DNA from 2 places in the Pseudarthrobacter sp. lyk4-40-TYG-27 genome. Region 1 is predicted to be linked to the other one. Evidence: riboswitches for the same ligand, from Rfam matches in the RefSeq annotation. Region 1 holds a riboswitch; the other holds the start of a gene.
What was found. Region 1 has a riboswitch for glycine ahead of cycA (D-serine/D-alanine/glycine transporter). Riboswitches for the same ligand answer to the same signal wherever they lie in the genome.
Positions count from the first base shown of each region.

Region 1 (11,043 bases):
ACGGGGAGGTGGCGTTCGGAGGGGCGGAGGTATTGGGTGATGGTGATCAGGTCGCAGCCGGCTTCGTGGAGGTCGCGGAGGGCTTCGGAGATTTCCTCGCGGGTTTCGCCCATGCCCAGGATGAGGTTGGATTTGGTGACCATGCCCAGGTTGCGGCCCTGGGTGATGACGTCCAGGGAGCGGTCGTAGCGGAACGCGGGCCGGATCCGTTTGAAGATCCGGGGCACGGTTTCGACGTTGTGGGCGAAGACTTCGGGGGCGGAGTCGCAGATCGCTTTGATGTGGTCGGGGTTGCCGGAGAAGTCGGGGATGAGCAGTTCCACGCCGGTGCCGGGGTTCAGTTCGTGGATCTTGCGGACGGTTTCGGCGTAGAGCCAGACGCCTTCGTCTTCGAGGTCGTCGCGGGCCACGCCGGTGACGGTGGCGTAGCGCAGTTGCATGGACTGGACGGAGCGGGCCACCTTGGTGGGTTCGAACATGTCCATAGGGGAGGGTTTGCCGGTGTCGATCTGGCAGAAGTCGCAGCGGCGGGTGCATTCGGACCCGCCGATCAGGAAGGTCGCTTCCTTGTCTTCCCAGCATTCGAAGATGTTCGGGCAGCCGGCCTCTTCACAGACGGTGTGCAGGCCTTCCTTTTTGACCAGGTTCTTCAGCCCGACGAACTCCGGGCCCATCTGGACCTTGGCCTTGATCCATTCCGGCTTCCGCTCCACCGGAACGGCAGCATTGCGCTGCTCGATCCGCAGCATCTTCCGGCCTTCAGGTGCCAATGTCATCGTTGTTCCTTTGTTTGCTCGAAGGGGGGCCGACAGGCTCAACGACCGTTCGCTGAGCCTGTCGGAACCAGGGTCAGGACAGGGGTGCGATGCCTGGGTAGAGCGGGTGGGCTTTGGCCAGGGCCTCGACGCGGTGACGGAGCCCGGAAAGGTCCGCGCCGGCGTCGGCCGTCAATGCCTCGGCGATGATGTCCGCAACCTCCCGGAAGGCGTCCTCGCCGAACCCGCGGGTGGCCAGCGCCGGGGTGCCGATGCGCAGGCCTGAGGTGACCATGGGCGGGCGCGGGTCGAAGGGCACGGCGTTGCGGTTGACGGTGATGTCGATCGCGGCGAGCCGGTCCTCGGCCTGCTGTCCGTCAAGTTCGCAGTTGCGCAGGTCGACGAGGACCAGGTGCACGTCGGTGCCGCCGGAGACCACACTGATGCCCTTTGCGGTGACGTCCGGCTGGACCAGGCGTTCTGCCAGCAGGCGCGCGCCGGCGAGCACACGTTCCTGGCGTTCGCGGAACTCTTCGGTGGCGGCGATCTTGAAGGCCACCGCCTTGCCGGCGATGACGTGTTCCAGCGGGCCGCCCTGCTGTCCCGGGAACACTGCCGAGTTGATCTTCTTGGCGATGTCGGCGTCGTTGCTCAGGATGATCCCGCCGCGCGGACCGGCGAGGGTCTTGTGCGTGGTGGAGGTGGTGACGTGCGCGTGCGGCACCGGGCTCGGGTGAAGGCCTGCTGCGACCAGCCCGGCGAAGTGCGCCATGTCCACCATCAGGTACGCGCCCACGGAATCGGCGATCCGGCGGAACTCGGCGAAATCCAGCTGGCGGGCGTAGGCGGACCAGCCGGCCACGATGAGCTGCGGCTTGTGCTCCCGGGCCAGGCGTTCCACCTCGGCCATGTCGATGGTGTGGGTGTCCTCCCGGACCTGGTACGGCACCACGTTGTAGAGCTTGCCGGAGAAGTTGATGCGCATGCCGTGCGTGAGGTGGCCGCCGTGCGCCAGGTTCAGGCCCATGATGGTATCGCCGGGCTTGATCAGGGCGTGCATCACGGAGGCGTTGGCTTGGGCTCCGGAGTGCGGCTGGACGTTGGCGTACTCCGCGCCGAACAGGGCCTTCACCCGGTCGATCGCCAGTTGCTCGATCACGTCGACGTGTTCGCAGCCGCCGTAGTAGCGCTTGCCCGGGTAGCCCTCAGCGTACTTGTTGGTCAGGACTGAGCCTTGGGCCTGCATGACGGCGGCGGCCGTGTGGTTCTCGGAGGCGATCATTTCCAGGCCGTCGCGCTGGCGGCCAAGCTCGTCGTCGATCCTGGCGGCAACCTCAGGGTCCAGGACGGACAGGTCGGCGTTCAGGCTGGGGGAGGCCACCTGCTCGAAGGCGCCCACTTCTGCCGGGGCGCTCACAGCTCGCCGCCGTTTGCTGCGGCGTATTCCTCGGCGGACATGAGCGGGCCTTCCTCGGTGACGGACACCTTGAAGAGCCAGCCTGCACCGTAGGGATCGCTGTTGATCAGGGCGGGGTCCGAGACCACGCCGTCGTTGATCTCGGTGACCTCGCCGGTGACCGGGGCGTAGAGGTCGGAGACGGACTTGGTGGATTCCACCTCGCCGCAGGTTTCGCCGGCCGTGACGATGGAGCCGACCTCCGGCAGGTCCACGTACACGATGTCGCCCAGGGCGTCGGCCGCCACGGCGGAAATCCCGATCCCCGCAGGCCCGGATCCGTCCACAGCAACCCATTCGTGCTCGGCGGAGTATTTCAGTTCAGCTACAACTTTTGCCATGTGTGTTTCCTTGGGTTCGTGTTGAGAAAGTGAGAAAGCGTTGGGTTGATTCCCGCAACAAGTGAGCGGGCGTTGGGTCCTGCGGGTGCGGCCCCCCGGGCCGAACCCAGCCCCGGAAGCTACTTCTGGCGCTTGTAAAACGGGAGGGGGACCACTTCGAAGCGCTCGGGCTTTCCGCGGAGGTCGATGTCAAGGACGGTGCCGACTTCAGCAAATTCGACCTCGACGTAGGCCATGGCGATGGGGTATCCGAGGGTGGGGGAGGGCTGGCCGGAGGTTACTTCGCCCACCAGGGTGCCGTCCTTAAGGACGGGGTAATGGGCGCGGCCGGCGCGGCGTCCGGCACCCTTGAGGCCCACCAGCTTCTGCCCGATGGTTGATCCGACTCCGGCGGCCTTGATGGCTGCCAGGGCGTCCTTGCCCACGAAGTCGCCTTCCTTGGCCAGCGACACCACGGGGCCCAGGCCTGCCGCGTAAGCGTTGACGTAGCGGGAGAGTTCGTTGCCGTAGAGCGGCATCCCGGCTTCGAGGCGTAGCGAGTCGCGGGCGGCGAGGCCGGCGGGCACCAGGCCGGAGCCTTCGCCGGCCTGGAGCAGTGCCTCCCACAGCGCGGGCGCGTCCAGGTTGGGAACGTAGATCTCGAACCCGTCCTCGCCGGTGTAGCCGGTCCGGGCCACGAGCAGGTCTTGGACCGTGCCGTTGACGGCGATGCCCACCTCCACGGCGGCGTAGTACTTGAGCCCGGTGAGTAGTGCGTGCTGTTCGGCCGGGACCAGCGTCAGGAGGATCGCTTCGGAATTCGGTCCCTGGACGGCGATCAGCGAGGTGTTGGCGGAGGCGTCCTCCACAGTGACGTCGAAGGCGGCGGAGCGTTCCAGGAGTTCCTTGGCCACCACTGCGGCGTTGCCCGCGTTGGGCACCACCAGGTACCTGTCAACGCCTTCTTCGGGGGATGGCCGGCGGTAGGTAATGAGGTCGTCGATGATGCCGCCGTCTTCGTTGCAGATCAGCGAGTACTTTGCCTTGCCGATGGCGACCGCGGAGATCTTGCCCACCAGGGCGTAGTCCAGGAACGCGGCGGCCTCGGGGCCGGTCACCCAGACTTCTCCCATGTGGGAGAGGTCGAACAGCCCGGCGGCCTTGCGGACGGCGTGGTGTTCCGCGAGTTCAGACTCGTACTTGAGCGGCATCTGCCAGCCGCCGAAGTCCGTGAATGAGGCCCCGGCCTTCTTGTGCTGCTCGAAAAGAGCGGTGTAGTTCTCGGTCATGGGAATCAGTCTTCCAATCCGGTGATTGAGCTTGTCGAAGTCTCGAACGCTTCGAGGGGCGGGCAGGAGCAGACCAGGTTCCGGTCGCCGGCGGCGCCGTCGATCCGGCCGACGGGCGGGAAATACTTGTCCTGGCGGAGCGAGGCTACGGGGAAGGCCGCCTGCTCCCGCGGGTAGGCGCGGTCCCAGTCAGAGCTGACGACGGCGGCCGCAGTGTGGGGTGCGTTGCGCACCGGGGATGCCTCCAGGGTGATGTCGCCGCTGGCCACCTGCTGGATCTCGCCATGAATGGTGATCATGGCCTCGATGAAGCGGTCGATCTCGGCCAGGTCCTCGGACTCGGTGGGCTCCACCATCAGCGTGCCCGCGACGGGGAAGGACAGGGTGGGGGCGTGGAAACCGAAGTCGATCAGCCGCTTGGCCACGTCCTCGGCCGTGACCCCGGTCTTCGCGGTGAGTTCGCGCAGGTCCAGGATGCACTCGTGCGCCACCAGCCCGCCTTCGCCGGTGTACAGGACCGGGAAGTACTCGTTCAGGCGGGACGCGACATAGTTGGCCGCCAGCAGCGCGGACTTGGTGGCCTCGGTCAGGCCCTGCCCGCCCATCAGCTTCACGTACGCCCACGAAATCGGCAGCACCCCGGCCGAACCGAACCGGGACGCCGAGATCGCCACACCGTGCCCGGGCTCGTGCGCGGCTTTGTTCGCATCGCCCGGCATGAACGGTGCCAGGTGCGCCTTGGCGGCAACGGGCCCGACGCCGGGTCCCCCGCCGCCGTGCGGGATGCAGAAGGTCTTGTGCAGGTTCAGGTGCGAGACGTCGCCGCCGAACCGGCCCGGCTGGGCGAGTCCTACCAGGGCGTTCAGGTTGGCCCCGTCGATGTAGACCTGGCCGCCGGCAGCATGCACGGCGTCACAGACTTCGCGGACGTCCCCGTCGAACACGCCGTGGGTGGAGGGGTAGGTGATCATGATGGCCGACAGGACGTCCCGGTTCGCCTCGATCTTGGCCGTCAGGTCCTCGTGGTCGATCGTGCCGTCAGCGGCGGTGGCAACCACCACCACCTTCATCCCGGCCAGGACGGCGGAGGCGGCGTTGGTGCCGTGCGCCGAGGCCGGGATCAGGCACACGGTGCGCTGCTGCTCGCCCCGGGAGTGGTGGTAGCCGCGGATCGCGAGCAACCCTGCGAGTTCGCCCTGGGAGCCCGCGTTGGGCTGGATGGACACCTGGTCATACCCGGTGATCGTGGCCAGGTCCGCTTCCAGGCCGGCGATGAGTTCGCGCCAGCCCTCGGTCTGGGAGTCCGGGGCGAACGGGTGGATCGAGGCGAACTCCGGCCAGGAAATGGCCTCCATCTCGGCCGTGGCGTTCAGCTTCATGGTGCACGAACCCAACGGAATCATCGTCCGGTCCAGCGCCAGGTCACGGTCCGAGAGCTTCCGAATGTAACGCAGCAACTGGGGTTCAGACCGGTGCGTATTGAACACCGGATGCTGCAGGTAGGCCGAGGTGCGCAAAATAGTGTCGGGCAGTTCGAATCCCTGGGCATCACCCACCGGACCGGCGCCAAAGGCGACGGCGACGGCGGAAAGTGTTGCCGCCGTCGTCGTCTCATCAACGGAGACGCCCACCGTGTCCGGATCGATGAAGCGCAGGTTGATGCCGCGGGCTTCAGCGGCGGTGACCACCTTGGCGGCCTTGCCCGGAACGCTGACGGTGAGGGTGTCGAAGAAGGAGTCCGTGACCAGTTCGCGGCCCAGTGACGTGAGTGCTGTTGCCAAGACCCTGGCCTTGTTGTGGACGGTCTCTGCGATCGCCTTCAGCCCGTCGGGGCCGTGGTACACCGCGTACATGGACGCAACGATGGCCAGCAGCGCCTGGGCGGTGCAGATGTTGGACGTGGCCTTCTCGCGGCGGATGTGCTGCTCGCGGGTCTGCAAAGCCAGGCGGTAAGCGGGAACGCCGGCGTCGTCCTTGGACACCCCAACCAGGCGGCCGGGCAGGGAACGTTCCAGGCCCTTGCGGACAGCCATGTAGGCGGCGTGCGGCCCCCCAAAGAACAACGGCACACCAAAGCGCTGGGCCGAGCCAACGGCAATGTCCGCGCCCTGCTCGCCCGGAGGTGTGATCAGTGTCAGGGCCAGCAGGTCCGCAGCCACGGTGACCAGCGCGCCCCGGTCCTTGGCAGCGGTGATGACGGCGGACTGGTCCCATACGCGGCCGGAGGCGCCGGGCTGCTGCAGCACGACGCCATTGATGGCACCCTCCGGCAGGCCCTTGGACAGGTCCGCGACCTCCACCTCGAAGCCCAGCGCCTCCGCACGGCCCCTGACAATAGCGATGGTCTGCGGAAGTACGTCGATGTCCAGGACAGTCTTGCCGTCCTTGGCTGCCGCGGACTTGTTGGCGCGGCGCATCAGGAGCACGGCCTCGGCCACGGCGGTGGCTTCATCCAGCAAGGAAGCGTTGGCTATCGGGAGCGCCGTCAGGTCCTGCACCATGGTCTGGAAGTTCAGCAGCGCCTCAAGCCGGCCCTGCGAGATTTCCGGCTGGTAGGGCGTGTAGGCGGTGTACCAGGCCGGGGATTCCAGGATGTTGCGGCGGATCACCGGCGGCGTCACGGTGTCGTAGTAACCCTGGCCGATCATCTGGACGGCAGTCTTGTTCTTGGCGGCAAGCTTCCGCAGTTCCGTGAGGACTTCAACCTCGCTGAGGGCGTCGGCCAGCTTGAGCGCAGTTTCCTGCCGGATGGACGCGGGGACGGCCACGTCAACCAGGCCGTCCACGCTGTCGTAGCCCACGGCCTTGAGCATGGTGTCGACGTCGGCCTGGCGGCGCGCGCCGATATGGCGGTCCACGAAGGATGTTGGAAGCGACTGAATCGTCATGAGGAACTCCAGGTCTGGCCGGCCAGGGTGGCACGGCGTGGGATGGGTTCCTCCCCGCTCTGTATTGGACCTGAGAGATTCCGCGTTGCCTGCTGGCGGCAGGGGACGCTTGCACCGTCGGTGAACCAGGCCGGAGCCTGGTTGCTTTCCAGAGTCGCCTCGCCGTGACGGTACATGGGCCTGAGAGATTCCTGGGGAGGATTTGCTCCTACGGCGCCTGCCCGGTGATTCGCCGGGAGGACTCTCCCGTCACAGCTCGAAAGGCTTATTCAAATGTGGGTGATTCGGCTCACAAGGTATCGGGACGAACCCGTCATTGGCAAATCGGCCAGGTTCGGTGAGGGGCTTGACTGGGCGCGTGATGCCTTCGTTCCCGCTTGTGTCGGAAGGGGTTTGACATTCGATCGTGACGGACACCACACTGAACCCGGGATTGGCGCCGCCGGTGGCTGGCTCAGCGTATCCGGAGCGGCCTACCAGTCGGCGCCTGTCCCGTGCATGCCCGGCGGCGGCCCAAAAAGCCGCCGACCTCCAACTGAATACGCCTTCGACCTGCGGCGGGAGAGTCCTGCCGGGTACACCCAGCAGGCGCCGTAGGAGCAAACCCTCCCCAGGAAACTCTCAGGCCCACGTACCGCCGCGGACAGGCAACTCTGGAAAGCAGCCGGGCATGACCTTGGCTCACCGACGGTGCAAGCGGCTTTGGCTGCGGAAACTCTCAGGTCCACAACAGAGCGGGGAGGAACCAAATCTTTGCGGCTCCAAAAGCCGCTTTATCGATGGAGTTCCTCATGGCGATTCATCCCCCCACGTCCAACAGCGAACCAGCCCGCGGCCAGGGTGCTGCCACGGCGGCCCGCAGCGGGCCTCCCCACCTGGAACGGCAACTCACCAACCGGCATATCCAGCTCATCGCCATTGGTGGCGCGATCGGCACAGGCCTGTTCATGGGTTCCGGCAAGACCATTTCCGCCGCCGGACCTTCCGTGATCTTCGTGTACATGATCATCGGCTTCATGCTTTTCTTCGTCATGCGGGCCATGGGCGAGTTGCTGCTGAGCAACCTGAACTACAAGTCCTTCAGTGATTTCGCCGCCGACCTCCTGGGTCCGTGGGCAGGCTTCTTCACCGGGTGGACGTACTGGTTCTGCTGGGTGATCACCGGAATCGCGGACGTCATCGCCATCGCCGGGTACTCAAAAGAACTTTGGCCGGCGCTGCCGCTTTGGATCCCGGGCCTGGCCACGGTGGGCATCCTGCTGCTGCTGAACCTCGCCACGGTCAAGGCGTTCGGCGAGACAGAGTTCTGGTTCGCCCTCATCAAGATCGTCGCCATCGCGGCCCTGATCATCGTGGGACTTTTCATGATCTTCACCGGTTTCCAGAGCGACGCAGGCACGGCTAGCTTCACCAACCTGTGGAGCCATGGCGGGTTCTTCCCCAATGAGTTCATGGGCTTTGTGGCCGGATTCCAGATTGCAGTATTCGCCTTCGTGGGCATCGAACTGGTGGGCACCACCGCCGCCGAGGCCAAGAATCCCGAGCGCACGCTGCCCAGGGCCATCAACGCCATCCCCGTCCGCGTGCTGCTCTTCTATGTCGGCGCGCTGGTCATCCTCATGGCAGTCACCCCGTGGACCCAGTTCGCCGCCGGCCACAGCCCCTTCATCGGGATGTTCTCCCTGGCCGGCCTCGGCGCCGCGGCCACGGTGGTCAACCTGGTGGTCCTCACTTCGGCGATGTCCTCTGCGAACTCCGGCATCTACTCCACGTCCCGCATGGTCTTCGGCCTGGCCCAGGAAGGCGACGCCCCCGGTGTCTTCAGCCGGCTCTCCACGAGGAAGGTGCCCAGCAACGCGCTGTTCCTGTCCTGCGTCCTGCTGCTGTCCGGCGTCGTACTCATGTATGCGGGCCAGGATGTTGGCATGGCCTTTGAAATGGTGACCACCGTGTCCGCCGTCTGCTTCGTCTTTGTCTGGTCGATCATCCTCGCGAGCTACATCTCTTTCCGGCGTCGCCGCCCGCACCTGCACGCGGCCTCGAAGTTCAAGATGCCCGGTGGCATCCCCGCCGTGTGGGTGGTGTACGCGTTCTTCGCCTTCGTTCTCTGGGCCCTGACCACCCAGCCCGACACGCTCGCTGCCCTGCTGGTGACTCCCGTCTGGTTCGTCATCCTCGGCGTGGCGTGGGCCATTCTCCGGCGCCGTCCCGCGCACCTGGCCCGCTTCGAGGTCTTCCGGGCCGAGCTTCGGGCCGACGAGGCCGCCGGTCGCCGCGGCGAACGCGCGGACGCAGAAGAGCCGGCCCAAAAAGTGTAAGCATGCTTAGTGTTTATCCACTTAGGATGGGATGACACGGCAGCCACGCGCTGCAGGTCGATTTGAATGAAGGTGACCATGGCCCGGCGCAGCAACCCCGCACTCCGTATCGCACAGGAAACCGCCCATAACGCGATGTTTGACGCCCAGGGCAAGCCCAAGCCCGGCGTTCACAACATTATCCTGAAGGCCGTGCAGATCCAGCGGCCTTTGGTGGTGGGCTACATCCGGAGGCTCCAGAAGAAGCATCCGCGGGCAACAGCCGCGCAGTTGGCAGACATCGCGGAACGCGACTACCTCCGGGCTGTCGCCGGAGGAGGCGCCCTGGTGGGTGCCACCGCCGTCGTCCCCGGCGTTGGAACCGTGGCGTCGCTGGGACTTTCCGCGGCCGCCACAGTTGGCTTCCTGGAAGCCACGGCCCTTTACGCAACGTCGCTGGCTGAACTGCACGGCATCAGGCTGACCAACCCGGAGAAAGCCGGCACCATGGTCATGGCCATCATGCTCGGCGAAGAGGGCACTGCGCTGCTGGGGACCCTCAGCGGCCAGGCAGCCGGCAACAGCGCAGGCAATGCCTGGGGGAGCGTGCTGTCCAAGTCGATGGTGGTGCCGGGATTCGGGAGCGTCCGTAAGCGGATCCAGTCGGCCTTCCTGAAGAACCTCCTGAAGCGGCAGGGCACTGCGTTATTTGGCCGCGCCCTGCCCTTCGGGATAGGGGCTGTTGTGGGTGGAGCCGGTAACCTCATGATGGGCCGCGCAGTGGCCAGGAACGCCCGCGAGGCTTTTGGGCCGATGCCGGACACCATTCCCGGCGAGCTGACCGCCGCTGCCGCGCCGGACAACCTGACGCTGGAAGGCAACACACTTGGATCTCAACGCTGACGTAGGGCAATCATTCGGCTCCTGGACGGCAGGAGGCGATCCGGCGATGTTCCAGGTGGCCACGAGCGTAAACGTGGCGTGCGGCCTCCACGCCGGTGACCCCATCACCATGCTGGACAGCTGCAGGGCCGCCTACGAACTGGATGTCACCGTCGGGGCCCACCTCGGCTACCGCGATCTGGCCGGCTACGGCCGCCGCGCGCTGGACATGAGTTTTGATGAGCTCTTCGGTGACGTGCTGTACCAACTGGGGGCGCTCGACGGCGTAGCGCATGCGGTGGGTGCCTCTGTGGACTACGTCAAGCCTCACGGAGCCCTGTATGAAGCGGTGATCCATGACGCCGAGCAAGCCTCCGCCGTGGTGGCGGCCGTCAACGCCTACGATCCCGGCCTGCCCATCCTGGGCTTCCCCGGCTCGGAGCTGCTCAAGCAGGCCAAGGAAGCGGGGCACCCGGTGTTCGTCGAGGCCTTCGCCGACCGTGCCTACCGCGCCGATGGCAGCCTGGTGCCGCTTTCCGAGGACGATGCCGTCCTGTACGACGTCGATGCGGTGGTCGAACGGGCTGTTCGCCTGGCTACGCGAGGCGAAGTGGCGGCCGCGGACGGAACTGTCATTGCGTTCCGGCCGGACTCCCTGTGCATTCACGGTGGGACTCCTGACGCCGTAGAGATGGCGGCCCGGATCAGGGCAGGGCTTGAGGCAGCCGGCGTCGGGCTGGAGTCCTTCGCCTAGGAGCCTGCAGCCGTAGGGCATGCCGGCTTAGCTGCTCCAGCGGCACCGCAGCTGACCGGAATCGGCACCAGTGCCACTTCAGCTGACCGGCGTCACTCTGACCGAACCGAGGTCCCCCCCAGCGTCGCATCCGCTGAACCGGGGTCGCCCCAGTGTCACTTCAGCTGACCGGCGTCACTCCGACAGGGCAAACGGCGTCTCGAAGAACTCTGCCCAGAGCGGGTCTTCCGGTGACAGGTCACTGAGGTCTATGAGGTTGGCGTCGTCCGGTTCCCATGGCGGGAGGTCTTCAATGCCTGCCTGTTCGCCGTGGAATTGGATGGGTATTGCATGAGTTCTGGCCGGCAGGGTTCCTGGTGGCCAGTGGGTTGGTTGGGGGTCGTGTTGTTCGGGTTTGTAGTG
Region 1 covers NZ_JARVSH010000003.1:564-11,606, reverse strand. The annotation lists gene lipA (lipoyl synthase) at 1-776, opposite strand, end outside; gene glyA (serine hydroxymethyltransferase) at 850-2,172, opposite strand; gene gcvH (glycine cleavage system protein GcvH) at 2,169-2,552, opposite strand; gene gcvT (glycine cleavage system aminomethyltransferase GcvT) at 2,672-3,820, opposite strand; gene gcvP (aminomethyl-transferring glycine dehydrogenase) at 3,826-6,708, opposite strand; glycine riboswitch at 6,867-6,967, opposite strand; glycine riboswitch at 7,257-7,355, shown strand; glycine riboswitch at 7,356-7,451, shown strand; gene cycA (D-serine/D-alanine/glycine transporter) at 7,500-9,026, shown strand; gene QRM96_RS04485 (hypothetical protein) at 9,105-9,908, shown strand; gene QRM96_RS04480 (LamB/YcsF family protein) at 9,892-10,641, shown strand; partial or broken gene QRM96_RS04475 (HNH endonuclease signature motif containing protein) at 10,816-11,043, opposite strand, start outside.

Region 2 (11,043 bases), on a different contig from region 1:
AGGCTGTGCCGGAAATACCAGGTGCAGGCCAGTGCGGTGAGGCCGTAGTAGAAGCAAATCATCAGGCCCAGCGCCAGGATGGTGTCGTTCAGGACGTTGTCGCTGACCACATGCATCACCGCGTAGAACCCGGCGGAGACGACGCCGGCAGCAATGGTGGCGAAGCCCGGCGTTGCGAACTTCCGGCTGATCCGGCTGAAGGGTTCCGGCAGGGCGCCGTAGTGGGCCATCGCCAGCAGGCTGCGGGACGGTGACATGAACGTGGACTGCAGGGAAGCGGCCGAGCTGGAGAGCACCGCCAGGGACATCAGGATGGCGAACGGGCCCATGATGGGAGAGGCCAGCGCCGTGAAGATGTTCTCGTGGTTCTCGGCGTTGTTCAAGCCGTTGCCGGTATCTCCCACGCCGGCGAACATCATGGTGGCGATGCTGACCAGGAGGTAGATGGCCAGGACGATGACCGCGGTGAGGGTGCCTGCCACGCCGGCGGTCTTTTTGCCGTTGGCGGTTTCCTCATTGACCGTCAGGCAGACGTCCCAGCCCCAGTACACGAAGATCGACAGGGAGATGCCGGCGGCAACCTGGCCGAAGGTCTCGATTTTGGTGACGTCGAACCAGTCCCAGCTGAACGGGATGGCGGTCTCCGAGGTGGACCAGTTGGCGAATGCCATGGCGACGAAGAGGCCCAGCACCAGCAGCTGGAATCCCACCAGGCTGTACTGCACCATTTTGGTGGTGTGCATGCCGCGGTAGCTGACCCAGACGGCCAGTGCCACGAACACGAAGCACGTGATGACGTTGAGCGCCTTGTTGTCCGCCAGGTCTGCCAGCTCGGCGGAGCCTGTGACCTGGGACAGGAAGAGATAGAAGAAGTCGACGGCGACGCCGGCCAGGTTGGACAGCACGATGATGTTGGCGGCCAGCAGGCCCCAGCCACCCATCCAGCCGATCCAGGGGCCGAACGCTTTGGTGACCCAGGTAAAGGTGGTGCCGCTGTCCGGGGAATCGGCGTTGAGTTCCCGGTAGGCGAGCGAGACCAGGATCATGGGGATGAAACCGATCAGGAAGATGACTGGCAGTTGGAGCCCGGCTTCGTTGACGGTGGGTCCAAGTGCGCTGGTAAGCGTGTAGGCGGGGGCAATGGTTGAGATGCCCAGGACGACGACGGCCAGCAGGCCGAGCTGCCCGCCCTTGAGTCCCTTGGCGCTGACGCCGCCCGTGGACGGTGCGTGGGCGTGGGGGCCGGATTTGGAGGTACTGGTGCGGATTGTCTCTGTCATGGCACCACTTTCTGAAAGGCTGTGAGACGGAGGTCACTATATGAATGGCGTTCATTTAGTATGAGGGTGCCGGCCCTGTGATGCAAGACGCAATATGAACCACGTTCGTTTATGACTGATTTCCACAATTAGTAAGCTCACTGAGAAATTTCCGGATTGCCGGCCGCGGGGCAGCCCACGGCTGGTAGCGTCAGCCATATTGGACCACTTGAGGAGGATGCATGAAAGCTTCACCGACACTGACCAACAACCTGCAGGCAGTCCTGGCCGACCTGATCGAACTCCACATCCAGGGCAAGCAGGCGCACTGGAACATCGTGGGCACCAACTTCCGCGACCTGCACCTGCAGCTCGATGAGATTGTTGACGCTGCCCGCCAGTTCGCCGACGATACTGCCGAGCGGATGCGCGCCCTGCACGCCCTCCCGGACGGCCGCAGCTCCACCGTTGCCGAAACCACCAGCCTGGCCCAGTTCCCTGACGGGCTGATCAGCACTGCGGACGCCATTGAGCGGATCGTTGCCGCCGTGGAAGCCGCCGTTGGCACCATGCGCAAGGTCCACGACGAGGTGGATGAGGAAGATCCCACCTCCGCGGACCTTTTGCACGAGTTCATCGCCCGGCTCGAGCAGTTTGCCTGGATGGTGCAGGCTGAAAACATGAAGCCAACCGCCAAGGTGACCACTGCCGACTCCAAGTAGGCCGAGCGTCCCGCACGTGGGCGCCCGGTACCGGAACTCATCCGGCACCGGGCGCCCTTTGCGGTCCCCGTGCGGTCAGGTGGCCTTGGGTACCTTCCGCAGCACGACGGCGGCGAGGACTGCCGCCGTCGCCATCAGTACCAGCCCAATTGCCGCCGTGATGTGCACGCCGGAATCGAACGCCGCCGCCGCAGCGTCGCGGACCGCGTCCGCCAGCGGGCCGGGCAGGGCGGCGGCCGCCTCCATGGCGCCGGCCAGCGTTTCCCCGGCGTTGTGCAGCGAGGCGCCCGGGAGCATGCCATCCAATCCGGCCGGGAGGCGCAGGTTGTGCTGGTAGGAGGCCGTCAGGATGGAGCCAAGGACGGCCGTCCCCAGCAGTGAGCCCACCTCGTAGCCGGTTTCGGAGATCGCCGCGGCGGCCCCTGACTTTTCCGGCGGCGCGGAGCCGAGGATGAGGTCATTCGAAATGGTTTCCGCCGTGCCCACGCCCAGCGCCAGGACCAGGAGCGCTGCCAGCAGCAGCGCGGGTCCGCCGTCGTGGTTTCCAAACGCCACCAGGGTGTATCCCGTGGCGCTGAACGCCAGCCCCGCCGCCACCACGTAGCCAGGGCGGACCTTGCGAACCAGCGGCACCACCACCAAGCCGGCCACCACCGTGGCTGCCAGCGCCGGAATCATCGCCACGCCCGCGGCTGACGGGCTCAGGCCCTCAAGGAGCTGGAGGTGCTGGGCAAGGAACAGGATGAAGCCGTTGAAGGAAAACAGGGCCAGGATGTTGGCGCTGATGGCCATGCTGAACACCCGGTTCCGGAACAACGACATATCCAGCAGGGGGTGTTCCAAGCGGTGCTGGCGCCGCACGAACACCACGCCCATCGCCACGCCGAACGCCATGCTGCCAAGGCCCGCCAGGCCCGGACCTTCGGTGGCAACATCCTTGATGCCGTAGACCATGGGGACCATCACCAGCATGGACAACAGGATGCTCGGGACGTCCACTCTTCCCGGCGACGGGTCCTTGGATTCCGGGATCAAAGTGCGGCCCAGTGCCAGCAGGGGAACCATCAGGGGCACCGCCACCAGGAACACGGCGCCCCACCAGAAATGCTCCACCAGCCAGCCGCCGAAGATCGGCCCCAAGGCTGCGCCGCCGGAGAATCCGGCAGCCCAGATGGCGACGGCCATCCGCCGGCGGTTGGGCTCCGGGAAGATGTTGCGGATCAGCGACAAGGTGGAGGGCATCAGCATCGCCCCGAAGAACCCCAGTGCGGCCCGTCCGGCGATCAGCCACTCCGCGGAGGGCGCAAAAGCCGTTGCGGCGGACAATCCGGCAAAGCCCGTGCTGCCGATAATGAGCAACCGGCGCCGCCCAATCCTGTCGCCAAGGCTTCCCATCGATACCAGGAGACCGGCCAATACCAGTGGATAAGCGTCAATAATCCACAACACGTGCACACCGGAGGGTTCCAGGGCGCGGGTGATGGCGGGCAGGGCGAATGTCAGGGCGGTATTGTCCACGGCGACGAGCAGCACCGGGAACATCAGCAGCCCCAGTGCGAGCCAGTCGGGCCGCGGGGGCCGCCCGGCCGCTCCGCCGCTGCGTGCAGGCGCCGAGGTCGAAGGGGAAGTCGTCATAAAATAAATATACCGTCCAGACGGTACAGTTTAAAACCTTGCCGTTTCCCTTTTCGACGCCGGCGGAGGGCATGATGGGAAGCATGCCCCGAAAGCCTGTAGCCCGTGATGCGGTCCTTGACGCCTTCGAAACCCTCTTGATCGACGTGGGGGAGCGGGCGGCCACGCTCGACGCGGTGGCCAAAAAGGCAGGCGTGTCCAAGGGGGGACTGCTGTACCACTTCCCCAACAAGGAAGCGCTCATCGAAGTGCTGCTGGACCGCCTGGACGGGCTGGCCAAAGAGGACGCCGACGCCATGGCCGCGGCCGCCGAGGGGGCGGCGGCCTACTTCATCCGCTCCTCCGTCTGGGCGGACACTCCGCTGGACCGGGCCATCGTTGCCGCCACCAGGCTGGCGGAAGTGGCGCACCAGGAAACGCGGCGCCGTTTCGCGGCCATCCAGCAGCGGTGGCTGGACGAGATCGCGGCCGACGTGGGGCCGGGGCTGGCCAAAGCGGTCTTGTATATGGGGGACGGGCTGTATTTCAACGCCATGTTGTCCGTGGGCCCGGCGCCGCAAGGGGGAGCGGCGGCTGACGTGGAGGAACTCCTGGCGGCCCTTGAGCGGCTTCGCAGGTAGCCTCCGCCATTTGCCGGGAAGGGTTGCGGCATAGGACAATGGAATGTTGTGAGGGCTGTCACCGGCCCGCATGATCCAGCACATGGCTGGTTTACAAGTGAATAGCCTTTGATCTGCGGCGGGAGAGTTCTGCCGGTGTACAGGCAGGCGCCGTAGGAGCAAATCCTCCCCAGGAATCTCGCAGGCCCCCGTACCGCCGCGGCGAGGCGCCTCTGGAAAGCAGCAGGCGGTTCCCATGACCCCCAATCGGGGATTCGGAGCCGGTGTGCTCACCGACGGTGCAAGCGGGTCCTGCCAGGCAGGCACCGCGGAAACTCTCAGGTCCAATACAGAGCGGGGAGGAACCCGAATCGCTGTGGCGTACCCTGCGCCGCCTGAGTAAATGGAGTTCCTTCGTGCCGGTTAGCCCAGCCTCCACCACTTTCGTCGACCGCCATATCGGTGCGCGCCGCCAGGCCGACGTCGATACCATGCTCAAAGCCGTTGGCTACGACACTGTCGACTCACTGGTTGACACCGCCGTCCCCAAGGTCATCCGTCAGGAATCTGCCCTTCGCCTGCAGGACGCCCTCAGCGAGGTTGAAGTCCTCACGGAACTGCGGAAGCTTGCCGCCAAGAACAAGACGGCAGTCCAGATGATCGGCCAAGGCTACTACGACACCGTGACGCCGCCGGTGATCCGCCGCAACATCCTGGAATCCCCGGCCTGGTACACCGCCTACACCCCGTACCAGCCGGAAATCTCGCAGGGCCGGCTCGAGGCACTGCTGAACTTCCAGACCATGGTGCAGGACCTGGTGGGACTGCCCATCGCCAACGCCTCGCTGCTGGATGAAGCCACCGCCGTGGCCGAGGCCGTGCTCCTGATGCGCCGCGCCAACAAGTCCGCGGCAGCGAAGGACGGCAAGACGGTCCTGGACATCGACGTTCTTCCGCAGACCATCGCCATCGTGCAGGGTCGCGCCGAGGCGCTGGGCTTCGAGGTGGAGGTCGCGGACCTGTCCAAGGGCCTGCCGGAGGGTGCCATCAATGGCGTCGTGCTGCAGCAGCCCGGCGCCTCCGGCCGGGTGTGGGACCAGTCCGCCGTCATTACCGCTGCCAAGGACCGCGGCGCGCTGGTTACGGTGGCTGCGGACCTGCTGGCCCTGACACTGATCACACCTCCGGGCGAGCAGGGCGCGGACATTGCCGTTGGCTCGGCCCAGCGCTTTGGTGTGCCGTTGTTCTTTGGGGGGCCGCACGCCGCCTACATGGCTGTCCGCAAGGGCCTGGAACGTTCCCTGCCCGGCCGCCTGGTTGGGGTGTCCAAGGACGACGCCGGCGTTCCCGCTTACCGCCTGGCTTTGCAGACCCGCGAGCAGCACATCCGCCGCGAGAAGGCCACGTCCAACATCTGCACCGCCCAGGCGCTGCTGGCCATCGTTGCGTCCATGTACGCGGTGTACCACGGCCCGGACGGGCTGAAGGCGATCGCGGAAACGACGCATGGCCACGCCCGTACCCTCGCCGCGGCGCTCAAGGCCGCCGGCCTGGATGTCCTGCACACTTCCTTCTTCGACACCCTGACGGTCCGTGTTGCCGGCCGTGCGTCAGCAGTGATTTCCGACGCCGAGGCCCGCGGCATCAACCTGCGGCCCATCGACGCCGACACCGTAGGCATCTCCCTCGACGAAACCACGACGCCGGCCATCGTCGCGCAGGTCGCCGACGTCTTCGGCGCCCCGGTTGCCGAGGGACACAGCGAGGGCCAGGGCTTTGGGCTGGAGGCCGGCGTCGAGCGTTCTTCCGACTACCTGCAGCATCCGGTGTTCAATACGCACCGGTCTGAAACCCAGTTGCTGCGTTACATTCGGAAGCTCTCGGACCGTGACCTGGCGCTGGACCGGACGATGATTCCGTTGGGTTCGTGCACCATGAAGCTGAACGCGACGGCTGAGATGGAGGCCATTTCCTGGCCGGAGTTCGCCTCGATCCACCCGTTCGCCCCGGACTCCCAGACCGAGGGCTGGCGCGAACTCATCGCCGGCCTGGAAGCGGACCTGGCCACGATCACCGGGTATGACCAGGTGTCCATCCAGCCCAACGCGGGCTCGCAGGGCGAGCTCGCAGGGTTGCTCGCGATCCGCGGCTACCACCACTCCCGGGGCGAGCAGCAGCGCACCGTGTGCCTGATCCCGGCCTCGGCGCACGGCACCAACGCCGCCTCCGCCGTCCTGGCCGGGATGAAGGTGGTGGTGGTGGCCACCGCCGCTGACGGGACGATCGACCACGAGGACCTGACGGCCAAGATCGAGGCGAACCGGGATGTCCTGTCGGCCATCATGATCACCTACCCCTCCACCCACGGCGTGTTCGACGGGGACGTCCGCGAAGTCTGTGACGCCGTCCACGCCGCCGGCGGCCAGGTCTACATCGACGGGGCCAACCTGAACGCCCTGGTGGGGCTGGCCCAGCCGGGCCGGTTCGGCGGGGACGTCTCGCACCTGAACCTGCATAAGACCTTCTGCATCCCGCACGGCGGCGGGGGACCCGGCGTCGGGCCCGTTGCCGCGAAGGCGCACCTGGCACCGTTCATGCCGGGCGATGCGAACAAGGCCGCCCATGAAGAGGGCCACGGGGTGGCGATCTCCGCGTCCCGGTTCGGTTCGGCCGGTGTGCTGCCGATCTCGTGGGCGTACGTGAAGCTGATGGGCGGTGAGGGCCTGACCGAGGCCACCAAGTCCGCGCTGCTGGCGGCCAACTACGTCGCGTCCCGCCTGAACGAGTACTTCCCGGTCCTCTACACCGGTGAAGGCGGGCTGGTGGCGCACGAGTGCATCCTGGACCTGCGCGAACTCACGGCGAAGACGGGAGTCACGGCCGAGGACGTGGCCAAGCGGCTGATCGACTTCGGTTTCCACGCCCCCACCCTTTCGTTCCCTGTCGCGGGCACGCTGATGGTGGAGCCCACCGAGTCCGAGGACCTGGCCGAGATCGACCGCTTCATCGAGGCCATGATCACCATCCGCAAGGAAAATGACCAGGTGGCCAACGGCGACTTCGCCGTCACCGACTCACCGCTGCGGCACGCACCCCACACGGCCGCCGCCGTCGTCTCCTCTGACTGGGACCGCGCCTACCCACGGGAGCAGGCAGCGTTCCCGGCCCACCACAAGCAGGACAAGTACTTCCCGCCCGTCGGCCGGATCGACGGCGCCGCCGGCGACCGCAACCTCATCTGCTCTTGCCCGCCCCTCGAAGCGTTCGAGGACAGCACAGCCGAGTTCGAGAAGTAGACCGCTCCGGTGGTTGAGCCGGCCGGCACCCGGTTTCGACCAGCTCAACCATCGCTCCCAAAGGACTTTCAATGACTGAGAAGTACACCGCGCTCTACGACGAGCATAAAAAGCTCGGCGCCTCCTTTACGGACTTTGGCGGCTGGCAGATGCCGCTGAAGTACAGCTCCGAACTGGCCGAACACCACGCGGTCCGCAAGGCCGCCGGGCTGTTCGACCTCTCCCACATGGGAGAAGTCTGGGTGACCGGCCCCGAGGCCGCCGCGTTCCTGGACTACGCCCTGGTGGGCAAGATCTCCGCCATGGCCGTGGGCAAGGCAAAGTACTCGCTGATCTGCAACGAAGACGGCGGCATCATCGACGACCTCATTACCTACCGCCGGCCGGCAGCGCCGGACGGCACCGACGTCTTCCTGGTGGTCCCCAACGCAGGAAACGCAGACACCGTCGCGGCAGCATTGCAGGAACGTGCCGCCCGGTTCGACGTGAAGGTGGAGGACGCCTCAGCCCGCACGTCACTGATCGCCGTCCAAGGCCCGGCAGCAGAATCGATCCTGCTGCGGCTGGTTCCGGCAGCCCGGCATTCCCTGGTGACAGGGCTGAAGTACTACGCCGCCGTCGAGGTCCCCTTCCTGGTGGGCGGTGCGGGCCTGGACCTGCTGCTGGCCCGGACCGGGTACACCGGCGAGGACGGCTTCGAGATCTTCGTGGACAACGGGGACGCCCCGGGCCTCTGGCAGGCGCTGATCGCCATTGCCGACGAGGGCCAGCTCACCCCCGCAGGGCTCGCTTCCCGCGACTCCCTCCGCCTCGAAGCAGGAATGCCGCTCTACGGCAACGAACTCTCGCTGGACGGCGACCCGTTCGCCGCCGGCCTGGGCGCCGTCGTCGCGCTGTCCAAAGAAGGCGACTTTGTCGGGAAGGCCGCGCTGGCAGCCAAGAAGGAAGCCGGTGCAGGCAGCACCTCCGGCCGCCGCCTCGTGGGGCTCAAGGGCCGGGGACGCCGGGCCGGCCGCGCCCACTACCCGGTCCTGAAAGACGGCGCCACCGTCGGTGAGGTCACCTCCGGCCAGCCTTCGCCCACTCTGGGCTACCCCATCGCCATGGCCTACGTCGACGTGGAGCATTCGGCGCCGGGAACTTCCCTCGAAGTCGACCTTCGCGGTAAGGCCGAACCCTTCGAAGTCGTCGGCCTCCCGTTCTACAAGCGCCAAAAATAGCGCCGGACAGCCGGGAGTTTCGCTTGACGAAACCCCGCCCCACCACCCGTTTTAGTTAGGAACCAATCGCATGGCTGTTGGCGTTTTTGATCTATTTTCGATCGGGATCGGGCCTTCGTCGTCTCATACTGTGGGGCCGATGCGGGCTGCCGCCGTTTTTGCGGAGGAACTCAAGGCCTCGGGGGTGCTGGCTCACGTGGCGTCGTTGCGGGTGGATTTGTATGGCTCGTTGGCGGCCACCGGTCATGGGCACGGGACGATGACCGCGATCCTGCTGGGCTTGGAGGGGTTTCATCCGGAGTTGATCCTCCCGGCGGAGGTGGAGGAGCGGCTGGCCGGCATTGCCGGGACCGGGACCTTGAACCTCGCCGGCGCCGTCCCGCTGCCCTATGGGGTGAAGGACATGGTGTTGCGGCCGTTAACCGTCCTGCCGCGGCACACGAACGGGATGACGTTCACCGTCACGGACGCTGACGGTGCCGTGGTGCATACCGCGACGTTCTTCTCGGTCGGTGGCGGGTTCATCGTCCGGGAGGGTGAGGAAGACGCGGCCCGGCAGGAACTGGAGGAATCCAAGAAGGAGCTTCCGCTGCCGTTCCGGACCGCCGCCGAACTGCTGGAGCACTGCGCAGCGACCGGGCTGGGAATCGCCGATGTGATGCTGGTGAACGAACAAGCCTCCCGCGGGGAGGAGGAGATCCGGGCCGGGTTGCTGCACATCTGGTCCGTGATGGAAGCCTGCGTCGCGGCCTCGTTGAAGCGTGAGGGCGTGTTGCCGGGCGGCTTGAAGGTCCGCCGCCGCGCCCCTGACTGGTTTGAGCGGTTGAAGAAGGAATGCGCCGACGGGCAGGACACGGACCAGGACGCCGCGTGGGACGCGGGCCCGTTCGATCCCCGGTATTGGCAGGAGTGGGTTAACTTGGTGGCGTTGGCCGTGAACGAGGAAAACGCGTCCGGCGGCCGGGTGGTCACCGCCCCGACGAACGGGGCAGCCGGGATCATCCCTGCGGTGTTGTTCTACGCCCTGCACTTCGCTCCCGGCATGGACAAAGCCACCGGCGCTGACCGCGACGACGTCGTGGTCAAATTCCTGCTCGCCGCCGCCGCCGTGGGAGTCCTCTACAAGGAACAAGCCTCGATTTCCGGGGCCGAGGTCGGCTGCCAGGGCGAGGTGGGGTCCGCCTCCTCGATGGCCGCCGCTGGCCTGGCCGATGTCATGGGGGGCACCCCGGCGCAGGTGGAGAACGCCGCTGAGATCGCAATGGAACACAACCTGGGCCTGACCTGCGACCCGATCGGCGGGCTGGTGCAGGTGCCCTGCATCGAACGGAACGCGATCGCTGCCGCGAAAGCGATCAACGCCGCGAAAATGGCGCTCTGGGGCGACGGGACCCACCGGGTCTCCCTGGACGAAGTCATCATCACCATGCGCGAAACCGGCAAGGACATGTCCCACAAATACAAGGAAACCGCCATGGGCGGCCTCGCCGTCAACGTCGTCGAATGCTGACCACAGGCGCCTCTTCCCGGAACCCGGCGCCCACTCCCTAGTTGTAGGCGGCGGCCCACCAGTTCAAGGAGGCGGCAAACACCAGCCAGGAAATGTACGGCAGCAGGAGTAACCCGGCGGTCCGGCTGATGGGACCAAAATAGAGAACGGTGACTCCGACGGCGGCAATGAGCGCCAGGATGATGCCAAGCCCAAACCACAGTGCCGCGGTTCCAAGGACGGGGTAGAGGGCAAAGAACGCGGGGGTCCAGGCAAGGTTAAGGAGCAACTGGATCCCGTAGGCGGTGAGGGCGCTCCGGGTCCGCTCCGTCCGTTTGCGCCACACCAGCCAGCCGGCAACAGCCATCGCCGTGTAGAGGATTCCCCACACCGGGCCAAACACGCCGTTGGGCGGAGACCATGGCGCCTTGTCCGCCGTTGCATACCAGCCGTTGACGTTGCTGGCCGACGCCAATCCGCCCAGCGCCGCCACCAGCAAGGACGCCACCAGGAAGGCGGCGAGCCCGGCGATTTGGATCCCGGCGCCATAGGGCCGTCCGCGCTCCGCGGAAGTGCTGCTCTGGTCCCGGTCCGGCCTCATCCTCCAACCCTTGCGGACCCGGGGCAGCCCCGTCAAGGCGCCGCCCCGTGGACGGTCGGCGCCATGCCAGGCATCGCCGGGAGAAAGGCTCCAGCGGCTGAGGCTTTAGACTTGATGCTGCATGTCCGCACGCATCCAGACCCACCGAAACCGCGCACAAACCCGATTGGACACGGCCCCCTTGCGAGAATTCACCGCACGTTTTGCCACAGCCGAGGAAAT
Region 2 covers NZ_JARVSH010000002.1:26,310-37,352, forward strand. The annotation lists gene QRM96_RS03570 (APC family permease) at 1-1,280, opposite strand, end outside; gene QRM96_RS03575 (Dps family protein) at 1,502-1,981, shown strand; gene QRM96_RS03580 (MFS transporter) at 2,057-3,616, opposite strand; gene QRM96_RS03585 (TetR/AcrR family transcriptional regulator) at 3,700-4,236, shown strand; glycine riboswitch at 4,346-4,442, shown strand; gene gcvP (aminomethyl-transferring glycine dehydrogenase) at 4,632-7,511, shown strand; gene gcvT (glycine cleavage system aminomethyltransferase GcvT) at 7,583-8,731, shown strand; gene QRM96_RS03600 (L-serine ammonia-lyase) at 8,802-10,241, shown strand; gene QRM96_RS03605 (TspO/MBR family protein) at 10,279-10,821, opposite strand; gene QRM96_RS03610 (lipid II:glycine glycyltransferase FemX) at 10,943-11,043, shown strand, end outside.
Region 2: linked by a shared signal. The riboswitch ahead of gcvP (aminomethyl-transferring glycine dehydrogenase) and the one ahead of cycA (D-serine/D-alanine/glycine transporter) in region 1 are both predicted to bind glycine.